Regions from separate parts of the Sphingobacterium sp. UBA7249 genome, predicted to be linked through region 3. Evidence: riboswitches for the same ligand, from Rfam matches in the RefSeq annotation. Region 3 holds a riboswitch; each other region holds the start of a gene.
The links. Region 3 has a riboswitch for S-adenosylmethionine ahead of B4A24_RS20180 (5-oxoprolinase). Riboswitches for the same ligand answer to the same signal wherever they lie in the genome.

Region 1: another riboswitch for S-adenosylmethionine. It lies ahead of B4A24_RS01810 (methylenetetrahydrofolate reductase); the one in region 3 lies ahead of B4A24_RS20180 (5-oxoprolinase).
Region 2: another riboswitch for S-adenosylmethionine. It lies ahead of metE (5-methyltetrahydropteroyltriglutamate--homocysteine S-methyltransferase); the one in region 3 lies ahead of B4A24_RS20180 (5-oxoprolinase).

Annotation. Positions count from the first base shown of each region.
Region 1 covers NZ_DKST01000001.1:526,007-536,352, forward strand. Annotated here, with positions in the region: gene B4A24_RS01805 (protein O-mannosyl-transferase family) at 1-2,305, opposite strand, end outside; gene B4A24_RS01810 (methylenetetrahydrofolate reductase) at 2,600-3,556, opposite strand; SAM riboswitch class I at 3,628-3,730, opposite strand; gene rimM (ribosome maturation factor RimM) at 4,304-4,828, opposite strand; gene B4A24_RS01820 (30S ribosomal protein S16) at 5,051-5,572, opposite strand; gene B4A24_RS01825 (UvrD-helicase domain-containing protein) at 5,860-9,294, shown strand; gene B4A24_RS01830 (PD-(D/E)XK nuclease family protein) at 9,304-10,346, shown strand, end outside.
Region 2 covers NZ_DKST01000012.1:141,480-151,825, forward strand. Annotated here, with positions in the region: gene B4A24_RS08405 (OB-fold-containig protein) at 1-515, opposite strand, end outside; gene B4A24_RS08410 (DUF4177 domain-containing protein) at 527-721, opposite strand; gene B4A24_RS08415 (PspA/IM30 family protein) at 708-1,415, opposite strand; gene B4A24_RS08420 (YbjN domain-containing protein) at 1,420-1,809, opposite strand; gene B4A24_RS08425 (helix-turn-helix domain-containing protein) at 1,901-2,560, shown strand; gene B4A24_RS08430 (hypothetical protein) at 2,849-3,256, shown strand; gene B4A24_RS08435 (single-stranded DNA-binding protein) at 3,327-3,722, opposite strand; gene B4A24_RS08440 (hypothetical protein) at 3,906-4,262, shown strand; gene B4A24_RS23880 (helix-turn-helix transcriptional regulator) at 4,546-4,689, opposite strand; gene B4A24_RS08445 (tetratricopeptide repeat protein) at 5,108-5,614, shown strand; gene metE (5-methyltetrahydropteroyltriglutamate--homocysteine S-methyltransferase) at 5,702-8,014, opposite strand; SAM riboswitch class I at 8,090-8,193, opposite strand; gene B4A24_RS08455 (response regulator transcription factor) at 8,345-9,034, opposite strand; gene B4A24_RS08460 (sensor histidine kinase) at 9,089-10,346, opposite strand, start outside.
Region 3 covers NZ_DKST01000028.1:172,067-182,412, reverse strand. Annotated here, with positions in the region: gene B4A24_RS20210 (efflux RND transporter permease subunit) at 1-543, shown strand, start outside; gene B4A24_RS20205 (TolC family protein) at 613-1,896, shown strand; gene B4A24_RS20200 (hypothetical protein) at 1,908-3,485, opposite strand; gene B4A24_RS20195 (HlyD family secretion protein) at 3,488-4,546, opposite strand; gene B4A24_RS20190 (TolC family protein) at 4,546-5,865, opposite strand; gene B4A24_RS20185 (DUF3050 domain-containing protein) at 6,257-7,021, opposite strand; SAM-I-IV-variant riboswitch at 7,255-7,348, shown strand; gene B4A24_RS20180 (5-oxoprolinase) at 7,415-7,678, shown strand; gene B4A24_RS20175 (RagB/SusD family nutrient uptake outer membrane protein) at 7,778-9,295, opposite strand; gene B4A24_RS20170 (SusC/RagA family TonB-linked outer membrane protein) at 9,301-10,346, opposite strand, start outside.

The sequences.
Region 1 (10,346 bases), on a different contig from region 3:
CCCCTGGTATTTCCCATTCCATCGTGGGGACAATTGCATGCTGAAAATAAGCTGGTACAGCCTTCTTTTTTAAGATTTCGTCTTTATCAATGGTCAGTTTGACCTTCTTTGATGGAAAATAATTCTCCAGATTACCCGAGTTCAACTGCACTTTGTAATCTGGGTTATCGGAAGTAACAAACTGCAATAATTGCTGAACATCCACTGCTTCATTCAACTCCCTGTCTATAAATGGAATATAATCCCGAATACCCTTTTTTGTTTTTTCGGTAGGGATACCAATCGGTAATCCTGCTGCCTGATAAGTTGGTTTCTTTGCCTGCTGCATATACCAGTCTCCGGTTAAGTAGCTCAATACAACAATCCGCACATCCGGACGGACACCTTCTACCTCCTGCAAATACCATAGTGGGAATGTATCATGATCGCCGTAGGTAAACAAAATGGCATTGGGGGCACAGGTTTCAAGATAATTACGAGCGACATCCCGCGTCAGGGATTTCTCCGAACGATTATGATCATCCCAGTTTTGATGCGCCAGAATAATCGGTCCCCCCAACAGTGCGAAAGATAATCCTGTAGCCAAGGCATAACGGGAATGAAAAAAACGTTTAAAAAAACGTACCAATGCAATTGCACCTAGCCCAATCCAGATGGCAAAAGCATAAAACGATCCAGCATACGCATAATCACGTTCACGAGGTTGTAATGGTGTTTGGTTGAGATACACGACAATCGCTACACCCGTGAAAACAAATAACAACGTCAATACTAAGGTGTATGGCTTACTTTTCTTGTATAACCAAACCGCCCCTGCTATCCCCAATAATAAAGGCAAGAAAAAGTACGTATTTCGACTAGGATCATTTTTTTGGGAATCCGGAAGCTTATCTTGCCCCCCAAGACGCCAGTTATCCAAGGTTTTCACTCCGGAAATCCAGTTCCCCTCGCTATATGTTCCATAACCTTGCTTATCGTTCTGTCTACCGACAAAATTCCACAGGAAGTAACGCGCATACATATCGCCCAATTGAAAATGAAAGAAAAACTTAAAATTATCGGAGAACTGTGGTCTTTCACCCTCTTTCAACTTGAGATAACTTCTATAGTAGGCTTGATGATTTGCATCCTGACTATAAATACGTGGGAAAAATGTTTCACGATCAAACTCATACTTATCAACCTGTGTAAACGCAGTATAATTGGATTCATCTTTCCGATAACTGGTTTTACTTTCTATATCCACAGCTTTGGAATCGTAATAAGGCCCTTTCACCAAAGGCTCCCGTGTATATTGCTCCCGTCCTAAATAGCCCAGAAAAGAAAATACATTATCAGGTGAATTATTATTTAAGGATGGATTTGCTTTTCCCCGAATCAATACCATGGTATAAGAGCTATAACCAAACAGAATAAAACAAAACATCAATAAGGCCGTATTTAACGTATACTTTCGGTTTCTATGTGAATAAAAGAGACCATATACGAGGGCAGCACCGACGAGCACGCATAAAAAGAGAATTCCCGAACCAAATCCCAATCCGAGCGCATTCACAAACAACAGATCTATTTTGGAAGCAAAACCCACCAACCACTGGATAACCCCCCAAAGAATCGCTGCCAAGACCAACAAGCCCAATAGAAATGCCGTTAGAATACCTTTTAGATTGATCTGCGAAGTCCTTTTAAAATAGACCACCATGCCGATGGCCGGAATCGCTAGAAGATTCAATAGGTGGACACCGATCGAAAGCCCCATGACGAATGCAATAAAAATCAGCCAACGGTCACTCCCTCCCTGATCTGCACGTGCTTCCCACTTAAAAATTGCCCAGAAAACCACTGCCGTACAAAGCGAGGACATGGCATACACTTCGGACTCTACAGCAGAATACCAGAACGTATCACTGAAACTGAAAGCCATTGCCCCCACCGCACCTGCTGCGAACAGCTGTAAGTAGTAAGAAAAAGTAGGTTGCTGTGGCTTCTTTAAAATCTTCTTGGCTATAGCAGTTATTGTCCAAAACAAAAACGTCACAGTCAGACCGCTACAGACTGCCGAACCAATATTCATCCAATAAGCTATCTGACCTGTATTTCCGAGAGCCATGTTAGCGAAAATATTCTGGATAAGTAGAAATAGGGGGGCGCCAGGCTGATGGGCAACCTCAAGTTTGTAGGCGCAGGCTATAAATTCACCACAGTCCCACCAGCTTACGGTCTTTTCTACAGTTGTGGTGTAAACAAGGGTAGCAACGAGCCCACAGGCCAAACCAAATAGGGTATTTAATTTATTGTACGTCATAAGGCCAATTGGTCTATCTTTAGCACTTTAAATTAAACAGTTATCTCGATTTAAATATGTTAATTAACACTATTTAACATCATGATTGAACTAAAAATATTTTTCTAAAGAAGTTGCTTCTATAATGAAAAGAAAAATACAGATTTTTAAAAGGGAAGTGATATCATCCTACGACCGCATATACACGACAGGTAACAATTGGATGAATAGGAATTCTTTCACATAGGTATAGACGTATTCCTATTATAGGTTCAAAAAAAAGCGAGGGACTCTTCCCTCGCTCTATTTATATTGTTAGGCTAATTTTTCAACGATTTTTTTCGTTGGCCCAGGATTACTCATGGTATAAAAATGTAGTACCGGTGCTCCAAATTTGATCAGCTCCTTACATTGTTGAACAAGCCATTCTTCACCTACTTGCCGCACATCAGCATTGGTTTTACATGCTGCTACAGCGTCACTTAATTCCTCCGGAATATCCAAGTGGAAAATTCTTGGCAATGTGACCAACTGTTTTTTTGTCGTCAATGGCTTGAGACCTGGGATAATAGGGACATGGATTCCACTGTCACGACATTTGGTCACAAATTCCTTATATTTTTCGACGTTAAAAAACATCTGAGTAACAATAAATTCAGCACCCATATCGACTTTCTGCTTCAGGTATTTGAAGTCGGTATTGAAATTAGGAGATTCAAAATGCTTCTCAGGATATCCGGCAACGCCGATACAAAAGTCGGTTTTTTCAGATGTAATAATATCTTCGTGAAGATACTTCCCCTTATTCATATCAGCAACCTGTTCCAATAAATCTGTTGCAAACGCATGCCCACCATCAGTTGGAATAAAGTCGGCATCTCCTTTGCGCGCATCGCCCCGTAAGACCAATACATTATCGATACCGAGGAAGTTTAAGTCAATCAAAGCATTTTCAGTTTCCTCTTTTGTAAAGCCACCACATATCAGATGAGGAACCGCATCCACTTTATATTTATTCATGATAGCAGCGCATATCGCCACTGTTCCTGGTCGCTTGCGGTAGGATACACGCTCTAACAGTCCGCTAGCATGTTCTTTATAGATGTAATCTTCACGATGATAGGTTACATCTATAAACGGTGGCTTAAATTCCATCAGTTCATCCATTGTTTTAAAAATACTTTGGATGCCTTGTCCCTTTGCAGGAGGCAATAGCTCAAAAGAAAACAATGTTTTTCCTTTAGCGTTCTGGATATGGTCGGTAATCTTCATTAAAAAACTGTTTTAAGTTTGGGTTGGCTTACATCGAAACGCACAAATCGAGGATATGTCTATCGGCATGTAACTTATCTTTCCCACATGGAGCAGGGTAGAATTTAGCACCTTGAACAATACAGGTTGCTAAGGCTTCATTGGGTCTAGTCCCTCGGCCTTTCTCTATAAGCGTTGCTAATATCGTTTTAAAAAACCAAACAACAAAAATATTTTTCGAAAATCTATAAATTATAGCAATAGCTGTCTTTATTCCAGATTGCCAAGCCAAATTATCCCAAATCCAATAATGAGTTACGCAAATTCTTCAAATAAAATGTAATTAATAACAGTCCGGTCACACTATACTTCTCCTTTTGCCCATATTTAAAGCCATCCAGTAAATATTTTGGGCTACCAATGCGTCTTTTTCATTGTAAAACAACTCTTTCCAGGAGGCCGGAACATCTTCCCGCTACTTTAATATAATTCCATTTGGCCATAGGTAATCGGTGACTCAACGCCACCTATCGTATAATCATTATGAACAATAATATCCAAGTCGAGTTTCCCTTTTTGATCATCTATAAGCTCAAGTTTAATTCCATTAAATCTGTATTTACCATACAGTAGGATATCGTCTATTGCGAGGACAAAATACGCTTTATCCTGAAGGGAGAGAAGGGAATTGAATATTTGTACGGATCAGGAAGCACTATTTATCATCCCGATTTATATAAAGGGATTTAGTATCTAAGACGACTTTTCCTATTCTTTATAAAGATCGACTAGCCCTTCGGGTAATGCGACTTCAATAACCTCTTCTTCACCATCTATTCCTAAGATTAAATCATCCGATAATGGAAACATCAACTCTTTGCCGCCCATATCAACTGTAGCCACGAATTGCTGTGGAAATTCTTGTACATCAGTAATTTCCCCTAATTCACCATGATTTTCATCAACCACCAAAAAGCCGATTAAATCTGTATATCTAAAATCATCTGGATCCCGTTCTGGCATTTTATCATTAGGAAGATAAACTTTCTTGCGGACAAGTGCCTGTGCCTTGTCGATGTGATCGACATCTTCAAATGTCACATAGGCCGTACTATTTTTCTGTAGTTTTATAGCATCGATAAAATAAGGCACAAGTTTTTTGTTGACCTCCAAAAAAACGACATCCATATCCAGGCTTTCGTAGTCTTCAAATTCGAAAAACAGCTGCATTTCGCCTTTAAGACCTCTCGTTTTGCTGATATAGCCTATATAAAAACTTTGATCGATAGTCATTTGGTAGTATTGAGATATTAGTATTGAGATACTTTTCTTATCAGCTTCCGCTTAATATTCAGCATCTATTTAATGTTCAACTTTTTGTATGAAGAGATGATGGTATGACCTGCTTCCGATTTCAAAGTAGACCAATCCGCATCACATTTTAACACATAAAATATTTTATTAAAAAAGCCGGCTCAAGATTGAGTCGGCTTTCTCGAATACTTTATGAAAGAATTAACCTTCAGTTTCTTCTGATGCAGGAGCCTCAGTCTCTTCAGCAGCAGGTTCTTCTGCTACGGGAGCATTTTTAGCAGCTACAGCAGCAGCTTTTTCTTCTTTTTTCTTCGCTTCAGCAGCTAAAGCAGCTTTTTTAGCATCAGCTTGAGATTGAGCTAAACCATCTTTTTTACCAGAGATTCTAGCTTCTTGAGCTTCAGTCCAAGCAGTGAATTTAGCTTCAGCAGCAGTTTCGTCAAAAGCACCTTTTTTCACACCACCTTGTAAGTGTTTTTTGTAAAGAACACCTTTGTAAGAAAGGATAGCGCGAGCTGTGTCAGTAGGTTGAGCACCTTTATTCATCCAATCCAAAGCTTTTTCAAAATCCAAAACGATAGTTGCAGGATTTGTGTTTGGGTTGTAAGAACCAATACGTTCGATGAATTTACCATCACGTGGAGCGCGAGAATCCGCTACGACTACGTGGTAAAAAGGACGTCCTTTTTTACCATGTCTTTGCAATCTGATTTTAGTTGCCATTTCTTAATTTTATTTTATGTATTCAACATATCCCCCGAGCTTCATACTAGAGGGGATGCAAAGATAAACATAAAAAAAGGAAAAACGAAAACAAAAACAGCTAAATTTCAGAATACCAAAGCACTAAGTTTCTTCCTCAGAAATACCCATATACCGACCACCCTACTTTAGAGCCAATTCGCAAATAGTAAGCTATCTTTCCAAAAAGGTATTACAAAATTAAAAATTGCAAATACGTCATCAACTGACAATCTTATTGTTCAAATTAAGCAAGTTCAAGTCAAGTAATGATACTCCAGCCGGATACACATAACAAATTGCTTTTCTCCAAAGCATTTGCCAATTCACATTTTACTTTCTACCTTCATTCCATGAAATCTGTTGCGCCATTAAAAATACTTAAAGCTTCGGCCGGTTCCGGGAAAACATTTAGCCTAACACTGCACTATCTAACCTTACTGCTGTCCAATGAAAATAGCTACAAGGAGATACTGGCCGTAACATTTACCAACAAGGCTACCGCCGAAATGAAAGAGCGCATACTATCAGTACTCCACGGTCTAGCTATTGGGGATCCCAGTCCAAAAATCGAAGATTTTAGAAAATTATTGCTGCTACAACAGCTCGATTGGACGCCTTATCTGATTCAAGAAAAATCACATCGTGTATACCGTCGGATCTTACACGATTATAGCCATTTTACCATCAGTACAATTGATGGTTTTTCTCAAAAAGTCATCCGAGCATTCACTTATGAACTCAATTTGGATGCGGCTTACAAGATTGAAATGAATGTCAATAAAGTAAAAAATGATTTGACCGTCATGCTCAATCAGCTACTGGACGAACGCCCTGATCTGCTTGACTGGATCATCGCCTATGCTGAGAAAAAAATAGCCAAAAATGAAAACTGGAACTATCGACAACAATTGATGGGCCTCGCCAACCTTATTTTCTCTGAAAATTTCCAGGAATTTGACAGTTATATTAATTCAGCCAATCCCAAAGAGGTATTTAATCTTCTGAATCAGGAGATCGAGCAAAAAATAAATGCCTTTACGGAAGCACTTTCCCTGACCATCGAAACTTTTAGTGAAGCATTCAAGAAATTCAACATTGCCGAACATGAGCTCAAAGGAAAATCCCGCAACAAGATTATTTCCGCCAGCAAAACCAGCAAAAAGACGGACAAGTTAAGTTCTTCCGATATAGCCAAAATACTTGACAAATATGTACAATTAATAGACAATGAAGACGCATTTACCGACAGCAATAAAAATATACGCTATGATCTTCTTTCGGCACTAACGCCCATCCTTCTATCTTTTCAGACGCTACAGGAGAATCTACCAGCCTATATCGCTTATCAGGCTGTACAAAACAATCTCTATTACTTACGCTTGCTCAAAGAAATGAGCGACTTGCTTACCCAATGGCGTAAGGAAAACGGTGCTCAGTTAATCTCCGATTCCCAGATCTTACTAAATAAGCTCGGCATTGATGAGAATAGTGATCCGACATTCATCTGGGAAAAAATAGGCAATCGCTTCAATTATTTTTTATTCGACGAATTTCAGGACACTTCGCGGATTCAATGGAAAAACTATAGCCCACTACTGATCAATGCGCTGGCAGATGCCGAAGGAACACTAAGTGAACATCTGATTGTCGGGGATGTCAAGCAAAGCATATACCGTTGGCGGAACGGAGATTGGCGCATATTGCTCCAACAAGTTGAACAACAAATTGGCCATGCATTCCATCTGGATGAAACGGCTAAAACGACCTTTATCGAAAATGGAAGCCTTGACACTAATTATCGAAGTCTCCCAAATATCATCCAGCTAAACAACTACCTTTTTAACAGTATTCCCCAACATTTGCAAGAGGTTCTCAATGAAAAGGTAGATGAAAACTTAGATGAAGATGGAAAACGTTGGTGGGCTGCTTCCGGCAATAATACGATGCTTATAAAAGCTTATGAGAACAGTCAGCAGGAGGTCCCTGCACATAAAAAGGATAATCCCAATAAATTAGGCTCGATTGAGATTTCGTACATCCCAGTTTCAGATGGACGCTATAGAAGAAATCAGGTCATTGAGGAATCTCTCTTAAGGCTATGCGGAAAGATAGGCGAATGGTTTCGTACAGGCCGATATCATGCCAAACAAATAGGTATCCTTGTGCGTAGTAATGCGCAGGCTAAATTAGTCATCCAAAAACTAATGGATTTCAAAAAAGAGCAAAATCTTAGTTTTGAGGTTATCTCTGGAGATGCGCTATCACTAGCGAGCAACGATGCCGTACTCTTGCTAATAGAAACATTAAAAGCACTTGTATACAATTCGGATAAACATAACATCCATAAGGCAAAAATGGTCTATCTCTATCAGACCATACAGAAAAATATAGTTAGTCAAAATGCTTGGTTAAAATTTGCTTCGAACGACATTCATGCGCTGAAAGATTCTCTTCCCCAAGCCTTGATCGACTCCTGGGAGGCCTGGCAGAAACAGCCATTAGTTCATTTGATCGAAAAACTCATCGAGATCTATGGCTTCACGACAGAACACAACATCCATCTGCCTTACCTGCTGGCTTTCAAAGATATGATTTCGGCTTTTTCGACCAACGGTGAACGTGGAATAATTCAGTTCCTGGAATTTTGGGAAGAAGATGGCAATCGGGCTGTATTGCCCTCCAACGGCGAAATCAATGCGATTGAGGTAACGACAATTCATAAATCAAAAGGTCTTGCTTATGATGTTGTCATGCTCCCCTTCTGTTCATGGGATCTAGATGGCATGATCAATGGTGATTTCTGGATCGACACTTACGATACCCCATTTGCCCAATTGGGAAAAATTCCCATAAAATATACAACGACAGTTGGAAAATCAGTATTCTTCAAACAATATTTTGAAGAAATGCTGTTCAATTACATGGATGCATTGAATACATTCTATGTGGCAACAACACGTGCTATCGAACATCTCTATATCACCGCTCCTTCATTTAAAGAGTCAGTCGACAAAAAAACCGGCGAAATAACAGGCCATGATATCAAGAATGAATATATAAGCGATATACTCTATCAGGTCTTAGATGCTCCTACTTCCCCATTTATACTTGAAAACACCCACATACAAGTCGATCAGACCATCGAACGAAAAGATCAGCAAATCCAAACGGACAATATCATTTCACTTAGCCATTACCCGATTTCTAAGGAGCTGGAGATGGCTTTGGAGAAGGCCAGCACACGCACGATCAACGATATTATGATGCTGGAAAAAGCCGCACAATATGGAATCTTGGCTCATGAAATCATGTCTCAGATCGCTAACGAAAAAGATATTGCCAGGTTAGTACGTCAGCTGATTCACGAAGGCATACTCACAAAAGAAGAGGAGCCTTTCCTGATGCAGGAAATCAATCAGATCTGGAATCATCCTATCATCAATCAGTGGCTTACCGGTAAATATAAAATCTGGAATGAAGCCAGTATCATTACTGCTAAAGGGGAAACCATCCGTCCCGATAAGGTATTTACCTCTCAAGAAGAGACAATTGTACTGGATTTCAAATTTACACAAACCGATTACATCGGACATAAATATCAGGTCGACAATTACAAAAAAAACTTAGAGAACCTAGGCTATAATAATGTTAGGGCCTATCTCTATTATGCCAAGTCAAATCAATTAATTGAAGTAAAATAAAGAATCACGATGCAGACAGCTTTTTTAAAATTAGTAGCAGCAGATATTCAACAACGTTTTGGTAACGATTTGAGTGAGATTGCCATCGTGTTTAACAATAAACGCCCGATTACATACCTCAAAAAACATCTTGCCGATGTCTATGGACAGGCAATCTGGTCACCCCAATTTTTCACCATACAGGAATTCTTTAAACTATCAACCAGCGATGCAGAAGCCAGCACTCTCGGACAATTTTTTCAACTCTTTAAACTTCATAATGAACTTTTGGCTGTAGAGGGTAAGGAACCTGAAACGTTAGAAGAGTTTTACCCTGTTGCCGAGATTATATTAAGTGACTTCGGACAATTGGATTATGATCTGGTTCCCATCGATCAGATCTACATGGAACTTTATGATAACACCAAAATTGATATAGCTTTCCAGCATCTCACACAAGAACAGCAAGGATTTATCCGCCAGTTTTGGCAATCCTTTTCCATCGCTGGCCATAGCGGGGTCCAGGAGCGCTTTTTACAGTTATGGAAGAGACTTCCGATATTATACACGAGATTTAAGGAAACGCTTAAAGCCGCGGGCCAAACTAATTATCCAACGATTTATCGTGATCTGGTTGAAGGCGGGGCTACCTATCCAAATTTTACTTCATCCTTTCAACAAATTCTATTCGTAGGTTTCAATGCTTTAAATAGAGCCGAGGCTAAATTATTCCGTCAGTGGCAGGAAGAAGAACGGGCGCTGTTTTACTTCGATGCAGATGCCTATTACCTGGAGGACAATATGCAAGAAGCGGGGCTGTTTATTCGCCGCAATATTTTTCAGACTGGGCTTGTAAACGCGCTTGGCGATAGCCCTAACATTATCGGCAATAGGACATCAACGGTCAACCTGTATGCGAGTACAGGAAAAATAAGCCAGACAAAATTACTTTACGACATTCTGGAAAGGCAGAATACGACAGATCAAACGTCAGCGATTTTATTAGCGGATGAGAACCTATTGGTTCCTTTGTTGCAAAGTCTTCCTGACGTTAACCCCAATATCACAACTGG
Region 2 (10,346 bases), on a different contig from region 3:
AGGAAATCATGGCTCTCTTCACCATTATAGCCAATATTTTTGAACATTCTTGCTAAGGGTTTGGTCAGAAAATGCATTAAAAAGAACGTAACGATAAAAACAGGAACCAGGATCAATACCGATTTTATTCCCCAGGATGCGACGTCAATATACAATGAAGATACAATGGTGATCACCCAGCCAACGAATTTAAATAGGGTCACAATAAGCATAATGGGCACTTTTCCGACATTGATATAATCCATTGCCTTGGCAAAGAAACCCGGTTCGGTATGCGTATCGGAGTCTGTATGATGATGTGGATGATCTGGTCCATCGGTATCAATATCATGTGAGCCATCGACGTCACTGACATCAGGTGTAGGATGTAGGTCCACATCGGCATCCGCGTCAAATAGATGCACGCCATCGCCCATGAGAAACATAAATAACCAATACACCACAGACAGGCCTGTCAGGACAGTCATGATGCCATTTGACAATGGGTTGAATAAGATATTGATTAGTTCTGTCATCGTATTTTCTTTTAAATTTTTTCTCTTTTGAAGGTATAATGAAATGACCAGGAATTACCATTCATTTCAAGGTCCTGCATAGCGACCAGCTCCCAGCCCTGATCACCGAGGTCGTTCAGAATCTTGTCGATTTTGTCCGAGTCTAATTTGGTACCCCAGAAGCCTTGGGGTTCAATTTTGACTGTTTTATACTCAAATTTCCGCATCGCCATTCAATTTTCGTTTTAATTCTTCCAGTTCACTGTTGACGGAATCCGAACCACCGATGGATTCATTGATTTCATCTACCTTGCTTTTGTTGCCCGTTGCGATTTCACCATAGGCTTTTGCTAATGCTTCGTCCTCTTCGACTTTTTCTTTCATGCGTTCCAACATGGAAATTGTGCTGTTGGAATCAATGTTGGCCAGTTGCCGGTTGACCATTTTAGCTGCATTGGAAACCTTGACCCGTGCTTTCAAAGTTGACAATTCACTTTCCCATTTAGCTATATTGAATTTAAGTATATCCACATTTTTATGTAATTCCTCTGCGGAACTCTGATGAATTGCTGCCTGTTTTTCCAGTTCGGTAGCTTCGATCAACAATTGCTTTTTCAGTAATAGGGCCTCTTTGGCTAAGCTTTCTGCCTTTTCGGTAGAAAGTTCTCCTTTTTGAGCTTTTTGCAACAATAAAATAGCTTTGCTTTCAAATTCATTGGCTTCTTCTTTTTTCTTTTCACAGTTATTCTGCGTGCGTATGGCTAGCGCTTTTACTTTTGCATAAGCCTCTAACGATTGCTCCAGGTCTTCTTTCATCTCACGGATACCTTGCTCCGTCATTTTGATGGGGTCCTCCATTTTGTCCACTACAGCGTGGATTTCTGCTTGACCGATTCTGAAAATTCTCTTAAAAATATTCATTATTCTATAATTTTGAAAAACTTATTAACTGATTATAATATTCACTGATCAAAAGACTAAGTGAATTGATGGCTGCATCAAATTCATTCTGATCTAGATTATGTATCTGCAAAGTGTATCGGAATATGACCTTTCTGCCATCCTCCGTTAAGGCAAATCCGCCATGGATGATATCTCTATTTTTTATGAGCAACGATCTGAACATGTCCATGTTCTCGTTGTTTATGGTAAATAGATACTGCTCGAAAATTACGATGGGTTGTGCTATACCCACAATGAGATTGCGAATACCATCATCTTCGTTTTCGATTACAAAGACACCTTCTTTTTCATCCTTATGGGTAATATTATAACCGATGTTGGCGATATAATTTTCAATTTTTGAGAAGTACATAATCAAGTTTTTTATATATTGCACATATTCTTTGCATAAAGATAGTAAATTGCAAAAATATTTTGCAAGAAAAAATTAATTTTTTTTTAAAATGAGTAACGTCGGGAATAATATAAAAAAGCTGAGAAAGGTGAAAGGATTGAGTCAGCAGGCTTTTGGAGATGTTTTTAATCTTACCAGGGGGAATATTTCATCTTACGAAGAGATGCGTGCCGAGCCAAAAATAGAGATTGTTCTAAAAATTGCAAATTATTTTGGCATTCCTGTGCAGCATTTGATTGAAAAAAATCTTTCCGTTAATGAGATTCTCAATTTTAACGATTATTTTCAGCCCGATACGCCTGCGGTGGAGGGCAAGCGATTGGCACAGGTTCCGTTATTGGAACGGGATGCCTTGCTCGATGCCTGTACTTATGTATCAAAATTGAATGAGCTTCCAGTCATTGAGTTTCCGTTGCAGAGCCGCAACCGTTTTATTGCGATGGAATATATGGATGCAATACCCGCACCAGGTGATTTCATTGTAGCACCGCGCTCAATTCTGTTTTTTGAAGAAATTGATATCGAAAGTTTACATACGTTAAATAACGCCTTTGGATTGTGTTTTTCAGCGGAGGAATTCTTTATTGGAAAATATGTGACGGAGGAGCGGGAAATAAGTCTGGTGTTAAACGCCTGGAAAAAAGTCGACTTTATATTGTCCGAGAAAGGGAATTTTTGGAAATTGTATGGTAAATTCGAACGAATATAGGCAATTACCCAGATCTATGTTTTTGTTACAATCGTATTTTTATATGGGGGTGATTTCCTACGTTTAAATGCAAATGGAACAGTCAAATTGCGGATTTTCACAATTTACTTGTTTTTTATGAAAAAAAATATTTGGATTATGAATTAAAATAATTCAATTTTAAGTTGGTAAATAATTTTAATTTATTATAAACTTATTCATTTCATGAAACCTTCATAATTTATTCAATCCTTTTGGAGTGAATAAAATTGATCGCTTCATTACAATTTAAAAAACAAATTTATACAGATGAAAAAAATGGCATTATCTGCGGCAATTGCTGCACTTTTCTTTGCTTCTTGCAATAATGCGGACAGCAAAAAAGTAGAAACAAAAGATACAGTCACAACGACTGATACACAAGGTGGTGTGGCGCAAACAACAACTACGGAAACAACAACAACGACAGCAGTTCCAAAATTTAGTTCTCCAGAAGCGCAACAGTTGGCAGACGATTACACAAAATATGTAAATGAGTATGTGGCTGCAGCAAAAAGTGGAGATGCAACCAAACTGCAGGAATTGGTTGGAAAACAACAAGAATGGGCTACAAAAACAGCTACAGCTGCTTCTAAATTAACCCCGGAAGATGCCAAGTTATGGTCTGAGTATGCTCAAAAGTTGGCAGCAGAGTTAACTGCTAATGCAACAAAATAATTTAGATATAAGGGTATTTAAAAGAAAGTAGGGCAACAAGAGATGTCCTACTTTCTTTTAAATCTTTGAATCAGAACGGTAGATCGTCCTCCTCCTCTTCTGGTAATGCTGGGACATGATCTTTTGATCCACTTGGATCTGATAGAATTAAAAAGCTTTCGACTTTAATCTCCGTAATATATCTTTTCACGCCGTCAGCACTTTCGTAGTTGCGATAGGTGAGCTTTCCTTCGACCATCAACTTGGTTCCGCGGCTACATTTCTTTTCAATGGTATTGTTTTGGTTTCCCCAAATGACAAGTGTATGCCACTGCACTTCTTCGACCCATTCACCAGCCTTGTTTTTGAAAAGATCATTTGTAGCAAGACGTAAAACAGAATAGCTAGTTCCTGTTGATGTGGTTTTGATGACCGGATCATTCCCTAAATGACCGATTAATTGTACTTTGTTTCGTAATGTACTCATTTTGTGTAATTTTTAAATGTTTCTAATAATTCTTATTTTAGTCATTGGTCATAGCCTTTAATCGCGTTGAATGACCTTGAGCAAAGATGAAAAGGAGATGAGATTATAATCGTCTGTTTACCATTTGTATTCGACTATAGTCGGTTGTAACCGTTTGTTGTCGCTTAACTTAGATTAAACACCATGGAAAAAGTCTGTTTGGAATGTGGACAAAATATACGGGGAAGATCGGATAAGCGTTTTTGTGACGATTCTTGCCGAAATGCTTATAACAATAAACTGAATAGCGATCAGACCAATTTGATTCGTAATGTGAATAATATCCTGCGAAAAAACCGTCGCATTTTGTTGGACGTATTAGACGGCGAGGGGATGATAAAAGTGCCGCGGGAGAAACTAAAAAGACAGGGTTTTGATTTCAAATTCCATACCCATACATTTGCCAATAGTAAGGGGCAGGTCTATAGTTTTATTTATGAGATGGGTTACCTTGTTCTGGAAAATGACTGGATATTGATTGTTCAAAAAAAGCCGCTTTAATCCATATTAATAACCTATTTCTTCGATGAAGGCCTTTTCTTCTCCTATCAATAATTCTTTGTAGAAATGAATGCTACTGAATTTTGGGAAAAAGGCTATTGACGTAACGGATTTTCCAGTTTGCTCATTCCGGGAAACTTCGGTTTGAGCAAACTGAATACTAGTTATTCTTAACTTACATCGGATCCTTTAATTCTAAAATAGTTTACTGTTGTGAAGATGATAATCACGGCATAATAGCACATTGGGATGAGCAGAAAAAACCAGCCTGTAAAAATATAATTTAAAGACGAGGGCAGTATATCTCCTTTTCGATGCGTTGTACCGTTCTTAAAGATAGACCGGCTTGATTAGCAAGATCTTGTTGTGTCAGTCCTTTGCGCTTTCTAGATTGTTTGATAAGTTGATTTACTGTTTGACTTTCCATGAAACGAAAATGGTTAAAAGGTTGATGATTTTAAAAAAAACAATATGACAATAATATGCCAATGATATAGCAGGTTTGTAAGTTGTTAATAATCAAATATTTTGTATTATGAAAAATATTTTGAATCTTTGTAATCAATAAAATAATAATATAAATTAAAAAAACGGAAGAATATGTTTGCAACAATAAAAAACCCAGCTTCGTCCTCAAAGAAGAGCCTTGGGCATATTCTTCGGAATACCGCACTCTCCTAATCTTCTTTTCCAGAAAATTTACTGGCGCTTGGACAGGACATCGTATTGTGATGTTTAACTCAACGACCATTTTGAAATGGTCTAGCCGATAAAAAGAAATGGCATCCTAGTGTGACTCGAGTTAGTCTCCAGGAGCCTAATACAGATCATGTTTAAAAAAATTTATGAATTCAGTGAATAAATATGTCCTTCAGGCCCTGGATAATTATCCATATTATCTGGAGGATACGTTAGAATCCCTGTCTTATGCCTTGTCATACGACGAATCCAATACCATGGCATTGTGCTTAATGGGCCGGGTTTATTCGGAACAACTATTGGATTATGAGCAGGCAAGGAAATATTTTCAGGAAGCTTTAACTCACAATGTGAATGCCTTGGAAGTTTACCCTTATTTTATACAGACCTTGATTGACATGGGTGATTATGAGGCGGCAAAGAAGACGATAAAATATGCATTGACATTGCCCGGGATAGCCCTGACAGTAATCTGGATTAAGAAAGTACTGTTGCTTGAGAAATTAAAGAAGTATAAAAAGGCTTTAAAAATTCTCAAAATGGCAAAGTTGGATAATATGAGCAGCGAATTATCCTCAACCTTAAAATCAATCGAAGATCGGATCAAGGGAAAAAAGGAAATGAGTAAGACAAGTAAAAAGCGAAGTAATTAATGATAATATACTTATTTCGGTTAAAAGGTCAAAAAATAAGCCCAAGATGAAATTTCATCTTGGGCTTTTATCAATATAGTGTAAGAATTATTCTGCTCTTAAGATTTTTGCAGCATCAACCATTGATTCTAAAGCGGCTTTAGTTTCAGGCCAAGCGCGTGTCTTCAAGCCACAGTCTGGGTTAACCCAAAGCTGCTCCGCAGGAACTACTGCTTTTGCTTTGCGCAATAGGTCTACCATCTCATCTTTATTTGGTACACGTGGGGAGTGAATATCATATACACCCGGACCGATATCGTTCGGGTATTTGAAATCACCGGCGAATGCATTTAATAATTTCATCTGAGAACGTGAAGTCTCAATGGTGATTACGTCTGCATCCATTGCTGCGATATCTTCGATCACATTGTTGAACTCAGAGTAACACATGTGTGTGTGGATCTGTGTGTCATCCTCTACATTGGATGAAGATACACGGAAAGCACGAACTGCCCAGTTCAAGTAATCTTTTTGATCAGCTTTGCGTAATGGTAAGCCTTCACGGATTGCTGGTTCATCAATCTGGATGATTTTGATTCCTGCTTTTTCCAAAGCTTGTACTTCATCCAGGATTGCCAATGCGATTTGGTAAGTTGTTGTCGAACGTGGTTGATCGTTACGTACGAAAGACCATTGTAAGATTGTTACAGGACCAGTCAACATCCCTTTAACCGGGCGGTTTGTCAAGGATTGTGCGTAAGAAGACCAGCGTACAGTCATATCTTGTGGACGGTATACATCTCCGTAGATAATTGGAGGTTTCACACAACGGGAACCGTAGGATTGTACCCAACCGTTTTGAGTGAATGCATATCCTGCCAATTGCTCGCCAAAATATTCAACCATATCATTACGTTCGAATTCACCGTGAACCAATACGTCGATATCCAATTGTTCTTGAAGACGGATTGTGTTTTCAGTTTCTTCAGCAATTGCTTTATCGTATTCTTCTTGTGTGATCGCTCCTTTTTTCAAATCAGCTCTCCATTTACGCACATCTTTAGTTTGTGGGAACGAACCGATCGTTGTTGTAGGGAATGCTGGCAAGTTGAACTTCGCTTGTTGTGCTGCTTTACGGTCAGCAAATACCGATGTACGCTTAGCATCGTCATCAGTAATATTGCTTGTACGTGTTTTAACTTCTGGTTTGTGGATCAATGGAGAAGTACGACGGCTTTCGGCGGCAGCTTTGTTTGCTTCAAAACGTTTTGCTGTTTCGGCATCAACTTCACCTTCAGCTAAGATCGCTAGATCTTTTACCTCTGCTAATTTTTGTTTTGCGAACGCTAACCAGTTTTTTACTTCTGCAGGTAATGATTGCTCATTGTGCTCATTGTCCAAATCAAAAGGAACATGCAATAAAGATGAGGAAGGAGCAAGCCAAACACGGTCTTTTCCTAATGCATCAACCGCTTGTTTGATTTTAACCAATGATTTTTCGTAATCATTTTTCCAGATGTTACGGCCCTCAACAATACCTAAAGATAATGTCAATGAAGCAGGAACTTTAGCTAAAACTGTATCCAATTGGTTTTCACCACGTACTAAATCCAAATGCAAAGCATGGATCGGTAAGTTAACCGCAATATCTTCGTTGTCTTTTAAAGCTTCGAAGTAGGTAGTAGCGATTAATTTGATATTTTTTGCAGCAGCAGCTAATTTCTCAAAAGTAGGTTGGTATAATGCTTTTACTTTTGCATCCAGATCCAAGGCCAAGAAAGGTTCGTCGATCTGAACATATTGTGCACCAGCTTCTGCCAATTTAGACAGGATCTGCTCATATACCGGAACCAATTTGTCCAATAGGTCGATACGGTCGAAACCAGCTTCTTTTTCTTTACCGATCAAAAGGTAAGTGATCGGGCCAAGTAAAACTGGTTTTGTCTCAATACCCAATGATTTCGCTTCGTTGTATTCATTCAAGAATTTCTCGGAAGTCAATTTGAATTCTTGGTCCTTTGTGAATTCGGGAACCATATAGTGGTAATTGGTATCCAACCACTTGGTCATTTCCATTGCAGTCACGTCAATTCCTTCTTGCTGGAAACCGCGGGCCATAGCAAAATATAAGTCTAAGCTGTAGTTGTTGTCAACTTTATTCAATAAAGAATGATAACGAGCAGGAATAGCACCAACAGTAAGGGTTAAATCCAATACTTGATCGTAAAAAGAGAAGTCATTGGAAGGGATCAAATCTATTCCAGCATCTTTTTGTGTTTTCCAATTGCCTTCACGAATCTTTTTTGCTGTGTCCAATAATTCCTCAACAGAAGATTTTTTAGCCCAATAGGCCTCATTGGCTTTTTTCAATTCGCGGAACGCGCCCACACGAGGGTAACCTAAATTGTTAGTCAATAACATAATAATGTTTTTAATATTTCTTTTTCAACTATATTTCTTGCTAGAGAGAAGGACACACTAGAATTCGGTGACTTCGGCTTATCATTCCCATATCATGTAGGGTAGAATTTAGCACCTTGTCAAGGGACAGGTTGCTAAGGCTTCATCGGGTCTATTCCCTCTGCCTTTCTCTATAAGCGACGCTAAGTTAGCACATTTTTTTTTGATATGCAAATTTTATATAAAAGTGCATTTATTTTTTATATTCTACTAAGAATAGAAATGTTTTATTTCTTTCTTTTCATTGGAAAGGAGGGTGAAATCGAGAATTAGTATTCCACCCCATTGCCTTTAGCTCACCAAGAGTTTGTAACCTTTTCCATGGACGTTGACGATTTCGACCTTGCTATCTTCCTTTAGATATTTCCGAAGTTTGCTGAGAAATACGTCCATACTCCTGCCGGTGAAATAGTTGTCATCATGCCATATTTTCAATAAAGCCTCTTCACGGGTCAATACATCATTCTTTTTTAAACATAGTAGGCGAAGTAACTCGGCCTCTTTGGTTGATAGTTTTTGCATCTGACCCTTATAGGAAATTTGTTGGCTTGTATAGTCAAAAAAGTAATCTCCAATTTCAAATTTGTCGGCGACAACTTCATCTTCTTTGTCTCTAACACTGCGTTTTAGCAGGGCATTAATCCGAAGAAGTAGTTCCTCAACACGGAATGGTTTAGTAATATAATCATCCCCACCTAATTCAAATGCTTCAGTCTTGTCTTCCATCATGCCCTTTGCAGTGGCAAAGATAATCGGTACTGTGCTATTTGTTTTTCTGATTTCACGGCCTACGGTAAAACCGTCTTTTTTAGGCATCATGACATCAAAAATGCATAAGTCATAATCATTTTTTTTGAACTGGGAAACGGCTTCTTCACCATCTGTACAGAGTGTAACGTCAAATTTTCCCTTTAATTCGAGATAATCCTTTAAAAGATCCCCCAAATTGGGATCATCTTCTGCTAATAATATCTTTTGCATAATGAATCTATTAATTTTCACTAATGTTCCTTGAATATACAAAAAAGGAACGTGTTATTTTTTTACGGGCAAAATTACTTCGAAGGTTGTGCCCTTATCTTTTTCACTTTTTACAGTGATCCTTCCATTAAGTCTTCTCAATATATCCTGGACATAACTGAGGCCCAGGCCAAAGCCTTTAACATTGTGGACATTTCCGGTAGGAATGCGATAAAATTGATCGAATATCTTTTGTAGGTGATCCCGGCTCATTCCGATTCCGTTGTCAGCAATGGTGATAACAATATTATCGCCAACATTTTTGGAATTAATATTCACATGTAGATCTCCTTTACTATACTTGATCGCATTATCCAATAGGTTGTAAAACACATTTGAAAAATGCAGTTCATCCCCCACAACGATATCTTTTGTTGCTGCAAGGTCAACACTGAATTGCCCGCCGATATTCTGCATGCGTAATTGCATACTGTCTGTCACTGCTGAAACGAGGTCATTGATATGTACATCGTCACGGTCAAGTTTTAGGGTTTCTTTCTCCAATTTTGCTAGATCTAATACACGTTCGATATGATTTCCAAGGCGAACATTCTCATCGTAGATGATATTGGCCAGTTTCTGCACACGATTGTGGTCCGCATTGATATCAGGGTCCTTGAGCGATTCACTGGCAATCATGATCGTAGCCACTGGGGTTTTAAACTCATGTGTCATGTTGTTGATGAAATCGGTTTTCATTTCAGACACCTTCTTTTGTCTGAAGATAATAATAAGTGTATAGGCAAAACATCCGACCAAAAGGAACAGTAGCGCCAGCATAGGGAGTAACAAATAGCCCATGTTGTCCGCTATGATTGCTTTTTTATTTGGAAAGTATATGGTTAACTTTCCCGGAGCAGCACCAATATCGCCTTTAAATAGCGCTGTGGAATATTTTGTGGTGTTTTTGGGGGTGTTTAATTCCGCTTCGTTGAGAATATTATTTAGCAAAATATTGCTTGTGCTCCATATTTCAATATTAAACGGTACTTTGATATCACGTTGAGCCAATTCTTCCTTCAGGAGTTCTTGAACGATAATAACGTTTAACCGGTCCTTTAGAGGTCTTTTGGCGAGTTCCATTCCGATGGCGACATCTTCGATGTAGTCGGCTTTTTTGCCGCCAAGCATCGCGACGGAGTCATAAACATTGAAACCATAGCCTGCATTTTTTTTGGAAAGCTTGTTTAATTTGGTTTCTAGTTCAAAAATTCGTTTGGAGAGCTTAGGATTGGATCTTGGTGGAAGTGCTACGATACTCTTGCCAAGTAAC
Region 3 (10,346 bases):
CGACTGGCTATCATCGTCCCCCTGACGCTGGCGATTATTTTTATCCTGCTATACAGCACTTTTGGTTCTTTCGGACAGGCCGGACTACTTATCGGTATCGTACCACTGGCGCTCTTTGGAGGTATGCTGGCGCTCAATTTACGCGGTATGACATTAAATGTATCGTCGGCGGTGGGCTTTATCGCTCTTTTTGGTGTCGCCATACAAAATGGTGTATTGATGCTTTCCCAGTTCAATCTCCTACAAAAAAATGGTAGGACATTAGACAAGGCTGTCATTGAAGGTGCATTTAGCCGGTTCCGGCCGGTACTGATGACTGCGACAGTGGCGATACTTGGTTTACTCCCCGCATCACTGGCTACCGGGATCGGATCAGATGTTCAACGGCCCCTGGCGACCGTAATTGTCTATGGGCTGCTATTTTCTACCCTGCTGACACTGTTTATGCTTCCACCGCTATATTATCTGATGGAACGAGCAAAGCAACACAGCGGTAGGCCCAGACCATTAACCGATCAAACACAACCAGAGACAAATTCCTAAAATCAAATACCGTGTTCTGTTTAAAAACGGCTGTACTGCTTTAAACAGAAGGACCAAGTTAACATGACGATGAAAATACAGATCAGACTTCTTCTTTACTTTATGCTCCCCATTGGAAATGCGGCTGCACAAACGATAGATTCAACTTTTGAACAAAAAAAATTAGACTACAGCAACTTTATTGCACAAGTTGGAAAAAACAACCTCAATTATGCTGCCGAAAAATTCAATCTTTCGATTGCAGATGCTCATGTTATTAGTGCCGGTATCTTTCCAGATCCGGAATTTAACGTAGCGCTATTTGACAACAGCCAAAAAAGCAAACAGCTAGGCCGGGGTTATACCGCCGAATTGAGCTGGACGGTAGAATTGGGTGCAAAACGGCAGGCACGTCGGCAAATCGCCAGCGATGAGGCTGAAATCACCCGTCTCCTGCTCGCAGATTATTTCCGAAATCTGCGTGCCGATGCTACCCTGGCCTTTTTGTTTGCCCGACAACATCAGCTATTGGTAGCAACTTACCGCCAGGCTTATCAGCAACTCTCCCAACTTGCCACATCAGACAGTATACGCTATCAACTGGGCGTAATTCCACATATCGACTATCGACAGTCAAAATTGGAGGCCGACCATATGCACAATACACTATCAGCCGCTGAAGCGGCGGCCAATTCCGCCCTTGCTGGATTATCCCTGCTTATGGGAGATACGAGTGCTGTTCTTTGGGTGCCACAAGGATCTGATGTTTCCTTAGATTATAAGTTCTTGCTACCAACGTTGCTTGCAAAGGCATTGCACGAGCGTAGCGATCTCGGAGCTATACGACAGAATAAACAACTATCCCAAAGTTTGCTCCGGCTGGCAAAGGCAAACCGTGTTTTAGACCTGGGCATTTCCCTCGGTTTTACCTACAATGGCGAAGCCAAAAATGAAACTGCTCCCACGCCACAGTTTAATGCCATCAATGCTGGCATTGCCATACCGCTTAAATTTTCCAATTTTAATAAAGGTGAGTTAAAATCGTTGCAATTCAAGATTCAACAGGATGAACTAGCCTATAGAGAAGCGGAGCTCCGCATCCAGACCGAGGTGAATCAAGCCTATATACAACACAAAGCCACTCAAAAACAAGTGCAGCAATTTAACGGTACCATACTGCAGGAAGCCAGGGCTATTCTGGAGGGAAAGATATACAGTTACAATCGGGGCGAAACCGCCCTGCTGGAAGTTATCAACGCACAACGCTCCTACAATGAAACCCAGCTTGCCTATCATGAAGCACGTTATAATTATGCGGTCGCATTAGTGGAACTGGAACGTGCAGCAGCCATTTGGGATATTGATAGCCTGTAAACCGGAGACGATTACACAGGTGATATCTGATTATTTTTAAGTTTCTTGTACATACTTTTCAAGGAAGGAGAAATCAATATTAGCAGTAAAATACTGATACTGACGATCGACATCAGTTCGTAGTAGTCCATACCATACCGGACAAAAGCCTGCATATTGACGCGTTCACTGATGAGTTTTAATGCCGCCGCATGCTCCTTAACGAGCAGCCCTTGATGCATTACCCGCTGAGACTCCAGCTGAATATAATTTTCAAAAATCGGATTGCTTGGCAGCAGCTGATCCCGAAAGACCTCCCGGTGCTGCGCATGTTCAAATAATCTGAAGAAATTCTGTAATCCAATACTGCTGGTATACCCCATGTAACGTACTGCCAGACAAGCTGCCGCCGCCGACGCACCCAATTGGGGTGGTACACTGGCGATAACAAATAAAATTGTCGGAACCATGATCAGGCCAACACCCAATCCATGCAAGACCAAGGGCAGCCAGAAATGCTCTTCATTGCCCTCACTTTCAAATGAAAAAAACATATATTGATGAAAAATCAGCAGGCAACAGTAGCCAATAATCCAGATCCATTTTACGGTACGCCGTTTTAACAACCAATAGAGCGAAAGCATGACACCAGATACGATGCCCAGGATATTGAACCATTGAATATAAGACAGATGAATGGGATCCAGATGGATAACCTGAAGAAAATATTGATTGGAGATCGTCAGGGAAAATCGTTCGATATACATCATATACAAAACCAGGATTCCTAGCAGGAATTTTTTATTTCCAAAAATGGATAGCTCAATATAAACACGTTTGGTCGCTTTCTGCCTAAGAATAAACAGGCCCAGCAATAAAATTCCACCGACCAATATGTTCAACAAGGAGCTGTCCGAAAACCAATAACGCTCCTGCCCGTACACCATCAGATAGCCAAAACTTACAACGACAAAACTGTAGAGGATAAAACTGGCCCAGTCTAGGGAAAATAACGGATAAGGCCTATTATGGCGGACGGACTTCATGGTAATCAGGATCAGCAGGAGCCCGGGAACAAAGGAGAGGGCGGCATAGAAATAAAGTTCATCAAAGTTGAATGAATCAATAAATTCAGCCGTCACAAAGGTATTGAAAGGCGAACTACAAAGGAGCATGCCAAAAAAGATCGCATAGCTTCCCTCCTTTGCACGTTCCGTTTTCAGTCTGGAAAATATCATGGAGATGGAGAGGTTGACAGCCGATGCGAAGAGCATGCCCTGAAAAAAACGTAAACCATATATCCAATCAATCTCCCTAATATGGTACATCAAGTAGCAGTTGAGCAATTGAAGCAGGTTAAAAATAATATAGTACTGTTTGACCGGAAAATATTGAAAGAAGCGGCGTTCAAGCACATAAAACCCTACAAATCCTGCATAGAATAAAATAATGAGGAATTGCACATCACTGGGTTGCGCACCATAGAACCCCGCAGTGACATTGACATTGGCTCCGGGCAGAAAAAACAAGACCATACTCGGCATCAATCCACTGAATAAAATCAGCTTAATTAGCCATTCGGGCACCCAGTTTTTGAAAATTCCTTTCACGGTTATTGATTCTTTATGGCTGAAACATTGACGTTCATTCCTGAGCGTAACTTTGTCGCCCCTTTGCCTTCGTCCAGCTCAATGCGGACGGGTACGCGCTGTACGATCTTCACAAAATTTCCTGTTGCATTGTCAGGTGGGAGTAGGGAAAAAGAAGATCCCGTTGCTGGGGAAATAGAAATTATTTTTCCATAAAATGTTTCATCCGGGTAGGCGTCGGCAACAACTTGTATCCGGCCACCAAGATGGAGATAGCGTAGCTGTGTTTCCTTGAAATTGGCAGTTACCCAAATTGGTGTCTCCCCATTTACAATAAATCCCAGTACCTCTCCAGGATTTACCATCTGCCCCTTTTCAATAGTACGCTTTCCTACCCGACCATCATAGGGTGCACGGATGACCGTATAGCCTACATCAAGGTGCTTTCGATTTGCCGCGGCTGATAACCGCACTTTCTCTGCATTGATGACCCCTTTTTTTACATCAACATCATTCACACGATCCCGTGAGGCTTCCAGTTTGTAGTTTAGCGAGGCAAGCTCACTTTTGTATACCTCCAATGTTGCTTTAATATCTTCCAGCTGCTGCGCTGTGGCCGATTTTTCATCGAATAGAAATTTATAGCGATCGTATTCCAATTGCTGTTTGGTCACCCGAGCTTCGGCAGCAGCGATGGATTTTTCCAACGATTCATGCTCGGCCTGCAAGATTTCTTTTTGACTACCCAGCACACTGATCTCCGCATTTTCCTTGTTTATCGAAGCGGAAGCCTGAGCCGCTTCATATTTGTATTCCCGGTTATCAATCAGCAACAGGGTGTCCCCACGCCTGACCGACTGATGATCTTTATAATGGACCGAAACAATATAACCGCCCACGCGGGAGATGATGGGATTAATATATTGGGTCACTTGGGCATCATTTGTATACGTATAGCGTATGCGAAGCCAGAATATCTTTCCGCCCCATAGTAAAAGTGCCAACAAAGCAATCCCAGCAAACCAATTGGTGATTCGGGTCAATTGTACATCGGTCATAGACCAGCCTGATTTAGGTTTCATTAGATAGTACCCTTCAAAAATTCAATAAAATAATAGTGTTTCTGTATTGCGATCCGAGCGGATTCCAGATCAAAGTTGTTCTTAAGACATTGCATATCTGCATCCAATAGGTCTGTAACAAGTGCGGAAGATTTAAAATACCTATTTTTTATAATACGGGCATTCTCTTTAGCAAGGGCCAGATTTTTTTGACAAACCTCCTGTTGTTCCAGCGCAAGGTTATAATCCAAATAAGCCTGTAACAGTTCATTTTCTACACTTTCTTCTTCATGATGATGTTTGACCTCCTCCCGTTTCAAAGCAACCTGAGCTCCCCGAACAATATTTTTATTGAGATAGAGCGCCGAGATCGGGATATTTAATTTTAACCCTACAATATTTAAATTGTACCAACTACTATTGTAAGGGTATAAAAACACCTGTGGATTCGCAAAAGTAAACGTATTGGTCAGCCCCAACTCAGGCAGATAATTCGACTTTGCCTGTTTGATGCCAAGTTTTTTTAACGCAACTTCTTGTTCCGATTTTAATAGTACAAAAGCCTGCTGTTTCGCAACAGCAACAAGCTCCGCATAGTCTAATGGGTGGCTGGCCGTTGCAGTACACATTGGAACAATTTCTTGTCGTATACCTGTAATAAGCTGCAATTTTTGGTTAATTGCCTTGATATCATTTGCGATCTGAACCAAAAGCAGTTCGCGCTTGGACAATTCAAGTGAAATACGCAATACATCGCTATGCAATACAACCCCTGCGGTGTAACGATGTTCGATCTCTTTCAGTTGCGTCCGCTGATCGTTGATATCCTCTTCGATCAGAGCCCTGTTGCGATAAGCTAAATTCAAATCCAAAAATAAGTTGGAGATTTCCAGCTTAATCGCCGCGGCGGCACTCTTCCAGTCAATGTTCGCCAGTTCAAGTTCCAGCTTTTTCGATTCAATCTTCATCAGATCCCGATGGCCATTGTAGAGATTCAGGTAAAAATCAAGTCCTGTGTCATATAAATAATGGATCACATCATGCTGTGATGGTTTGGCGAATAAGCCCCGATCGTAGACCGGCATGTTGCTCGCATAACTTGCAGAAGCACGGACAGCAATTTTAGGCAACAATTCCATCCGTTGCTGCTGTAGGGCTATCTCCTTTTCCTCTAACTGCAAATGCGATAGTTCAATGTACTTACTGTTTTGCAGCGACTTACCGATCAGATCAGCGAGTGAGATGCGTAGCGAGTCCTGGGCCTGTGTTTCTAAAACCGAGCATGCAAGCACTGAAATGGTGCCAATTGCTTTTGCCCAATACGACGGAAAAAAGTTCAATGTGCTTATGTTATTTTTTGCGTTGCAAACTTAGATACTAATTGGAATATGCATTTCTTCACAAACGCCAATATGTTATGGAAAAAAGACATTTTTCAATCAATTTCTAATAAAAGAACGAAATCTGCCAAAAACAGGAGTTAACTTCTTTTATCGTTACGTTTATCACATAGAAATCCATCATCTTCCAATCGGCTAAAAAACAAGATCGCAGATTGTTTCTGTAAGCAGACGCCAGATCCACAGAACTATCTTAAAAAAATAAATTTGTAGGAGGAATTTTGTTAGTATGGAATCCTATTCCAATGACTCGTTTTTGAGGAAACAGTCCTTAAAACGACATGAAGCTTCTTTTAGAGGCTAAAAGCAACTTAAAAAAGTAGAAGATTCCTTACAGGGAATCTTCTATTGCATTCCAGAGTTCAATGCGCTTTTGAAGCGCCTCTTTACTCACTATTTTCATTTCTTCCCATTTCTCGTCATCCTCTTTGGCCAAATCGGTAATCATTTGCATGGCTAAAGGACCATGTTCATCACCATCGAGATCAATATGACGCTGGAAATAGTAGATAAAATTATCCAGACCTGATTCGGGGAAATTGGCTTTCAATTCCTGTAAAATCGAAGTAAACATGCCCGGGATCAGATCCTCACGACCAAATGTAAAAGCTGCGGCAATCTTATGTACCTCTCCCTCTTCGATCAGTTCAAAAGTAAAATTCAGAAAATCTTTAACCCGTTTGTCCAAGGTTGTTAAAGCAATGGCATCGAAAATACTTTTGGATTTCTTGGCGTGGGCGATAAACTTATTGATCAGGTGCAGATCTGCTCCCATTTCACTCATTGCGTCCAGATACATTTCAAAATGGCTCAACCGACGACCATCAATGTATTCGTCCGATTCCTCAGCCAATACAATCTCGTTGATCAGGTAACGTGTCGATGGATGCTCGCTCGCAAACCAAGGCAAAGTCGTACAGGTCAGTTTAATCTGTAGAGCTTTTAGTAAAGACATAAAATCCCATACAGCGTACACATGCCCTTCTGTAAAAGAACGTAGATTCTTGATCGTTTTGATTTTACGATACAAGGGGTGTTGCAATAATACCTCGCGTTCGGCAGCAATGTATTCGTTAATTTCCGCAATTCTATTCATGGCGCAAAAGTATTGTCTTCTCGCTGTTTTTTAAAGTATTTTCAATGAGATTACAGTAACATGATAAATTCCCTGTCCGGCTATCCGCTTCATAACCAAATCACAGACAACAGCGAATTAAATCACAGGCAACAGGCAGCCTCTACTTTTGATCTCCCCTAGTCTTCTTGTTATGCTCATTTATCGATAAAAACAAAAATATTTTTTATTCTAAAAAATAATCTACTATATTTGTAGAGTATTCAGAATTGCATGATGCAATACCAACCGAGTGTAGACACCGCGGTGGTAAATTAATACGGGTTTCGACCAAAATAAACGTTACACAACGCTTATTTTCCCAACAAGATCTGGATACAGTTTATGGTTTAATCCTTTAAATTTTTAAATTGTATGGCTACAACAACAAATCTTTACCAACATTTACTGGAAAAATTCAATTATTATTCTACGGACGAACTAATACAGCTCAACAACGACACCATCTTAGGACAAGGCTGGGGTTCAGCCAAGGCAACCTTTCGGACTGCTTTGATCAGTACGTTCTCCAAAAGAGGACTGGATCTTTCCAACATCATTTCCAAGGAAGATGGTTTTACCTCGGTAAAGCAGGTCCCTGTACGTTTGGAACAGAACGTCTTGATTCCTTTACAGTAATCGTTATCACCACAAAAAATAGCGCGCATCGAAAGAACTTCGTGCGCGCTGTTGTTGTTGGTTTAGGAAATTGCCGATCTAAAGAAGGCGATAATCTTATTATTTATAGTTTGGATTCTGAATTAACACACCTGCGCTCTTCTCAATTTCTGTTTGTGGTAATGGCCAGCGGTAAAATTTGTCTTCAAAATGATAGGGCACTTTACTGTCTTTGACATTATTGAGTACCTCGCCAGCGATATGCCAACGGATCAGGTCGTAATGCCGTAGTCCTTCGAAAGCAAGTTCTACCCTTCTTTCGTGGCGGATACGGTCGCGCATTTTTTCCTTGGTATAACCGGCTGGAACCCCCGGCATCTGGACGCGACTCCTCAGGGTATTCATGGCATCGTAAACCGATTGATCTGGCCCGGCGATTTCATTTTGTGCTTCGGCATACATCAATAACACCTCCCCAAACCGTAATACAACCGCATCCTGTTGGCTCAATGTTGAAAAGCCAAAAGGTAAGTTGGCCGGATCCAGAAATTTCAATACGCCATACCCCGTAGGCCGGGGATTGGACGGTGTATGGATCTTACCGCCGCCAAAGTCAGGATGATCCACAAAAATTGTTTTGCTCAACCGCGGATCCCTATCTTTAAACGGATTGGTCCGGTCCGTCAGCGGAGATTCACCATAAGGCAGGCCATCTTTGCATTCATAGGTATCCACCAGGTTTTGCAAAGGTGAAGCTGCTATCCAATCGCCTAGGTACATGTCCCAGGGCGCTGTATTATTAGGTGCCAGGAAATTGACTGAAAAGATAATCTCGGTATTGTTCTTTTGTGTCGCATCGCGAAAGACATTTTCAAAAGCCGTACTTACGGTATACTCTTTCATGACATCGGCACATAAGTCCTTTACCTCTTTCAAAATTGCTAAATCCGGCACCCCTTTATCACCATAAGCCGCAAACAATAAGACTCTTGCTTTCAAGGCTTTTGCCGAACTGGTGGCAGCATGTCCCCCATTATTGAAATAAGGTTTAGCCGCTAAGTTGGCGATCCCAAAATCCAGATCAGCTCGAATCTGTTTTAGAATATTCTCCGCACTTTCCTTTGGCTGACGCTGATTCTCCAGACTTAGCGGAGTCAGCACAAGCGGTACCTCACCATAGATACTGTACAATTGGAAATAAACAAAAGCACGGATAAAGCGGGCCTCGGCTTCCATGTTCTTTTTCTCCGCATCGTTCATATCGGAGCCGTTATAACCCTGAAGCTTCTCGATCAGGCGATTGGCACGTCCTATTCCCACATAAGCATCGTTATAGATAGCAGTTTCGTAGCCCCCTGTGGTCGGATTTAAATTCCCGCCTACGATTTCATTGACGCTACCTGAGTTGAACTGATTGTAGCCATTGTCGGTCAGACAGTCCCGAAAAGGCATCCCATAGGAGAAAGTCTCGCTCTGCAACGAGGCATATACACCGGCCAATGCATTATCAAAATCAGATTTTTTGCTAAAATAGTTGTCCGAAGCAATCTGATCCAAAGGATTGAGGTCCAGGGCACTGTTACAAGAACCCAAAAATAAACCGGATAGCATCAACGCTGTTATAAATTTCTTTTTCATAGCAATTAAAAGTTAACTTGTACACCAAATGAATAAATCTTGTTTTGCGGATACTGTACCAGATCACCATTTCCATAGCGCTCAGGATCCAGGCCCTTAAATTTGGTCGCAGTAAAGAGGTTATCACCCGAAAAGTAAACCCGTAGGCGGTCTATTTTATATTTTTTCAATAGCCCATCAGGTAAAGTATATCCTAACACAAGATTTTTCAGTCTGAAATATGAAGCATCCTGTATAAAATAGCTGGAAGCACGGCTGAATTTCTCCGGAGCACTCCAGCCCCAATAAATACGCGGCATAGTTGTCGAAGGATTTTCAGGTGTCCAACGGTCTAACCAATCTTTTGTCGGTGGGCTTCCCTGTACAAATGGGGTTACACCCCAGCCCGAAACATAGGATTTGACACCATATACCCCTTGTAATAGGGCCGAAAAGTCAAAGCCCTTAAAACTTGCACTTAGATTAAAACTATAGTTCAGCTTTGGATCCACACCGGCAATAATTGTTCTGTCGTTCGCATCTATTTTTCCGTCCCCATTGACATCCCGATACTTGAGGTCTCCTGGCAGTGTATTATCATTAAACTGCTTTGGCGAACCCGCTACTTCAGCATCCGATTGAAATATACCGATGACTTCGTAGGTATAAAAGCTGTCCATCGCATAGCCATTTTTCTTGATCGTATAGCCTCCGATTTCCGGCTCGCCAAATTTCACCAGCTTGTTTTTGAAGCGATCGAGGTTTGCACCTAGCTGATAGCTAAAACCTTCCAATGCCCCAATAGTAATCTGATTCCGATAAGTAACCCCCAATTCAACACCTTTATTATCGACAATGCCATCATTTACGTAAGGAGCACCCAAACCAACGATTGCAGTAATCTGTGACTGCCTTAGAATATCGGTCGTTCTCTTTTTATACCAGTCAAAGGTGATATCTAAATTTTTAAACAGGCTTAAGTCCAATCCCACATCAGTCATCGTTGTTGTTTCCCATTTAATAATCGGGTTGTTTAATGCCTGTTGAGCAACACCGGAATTTAGCGTACTAT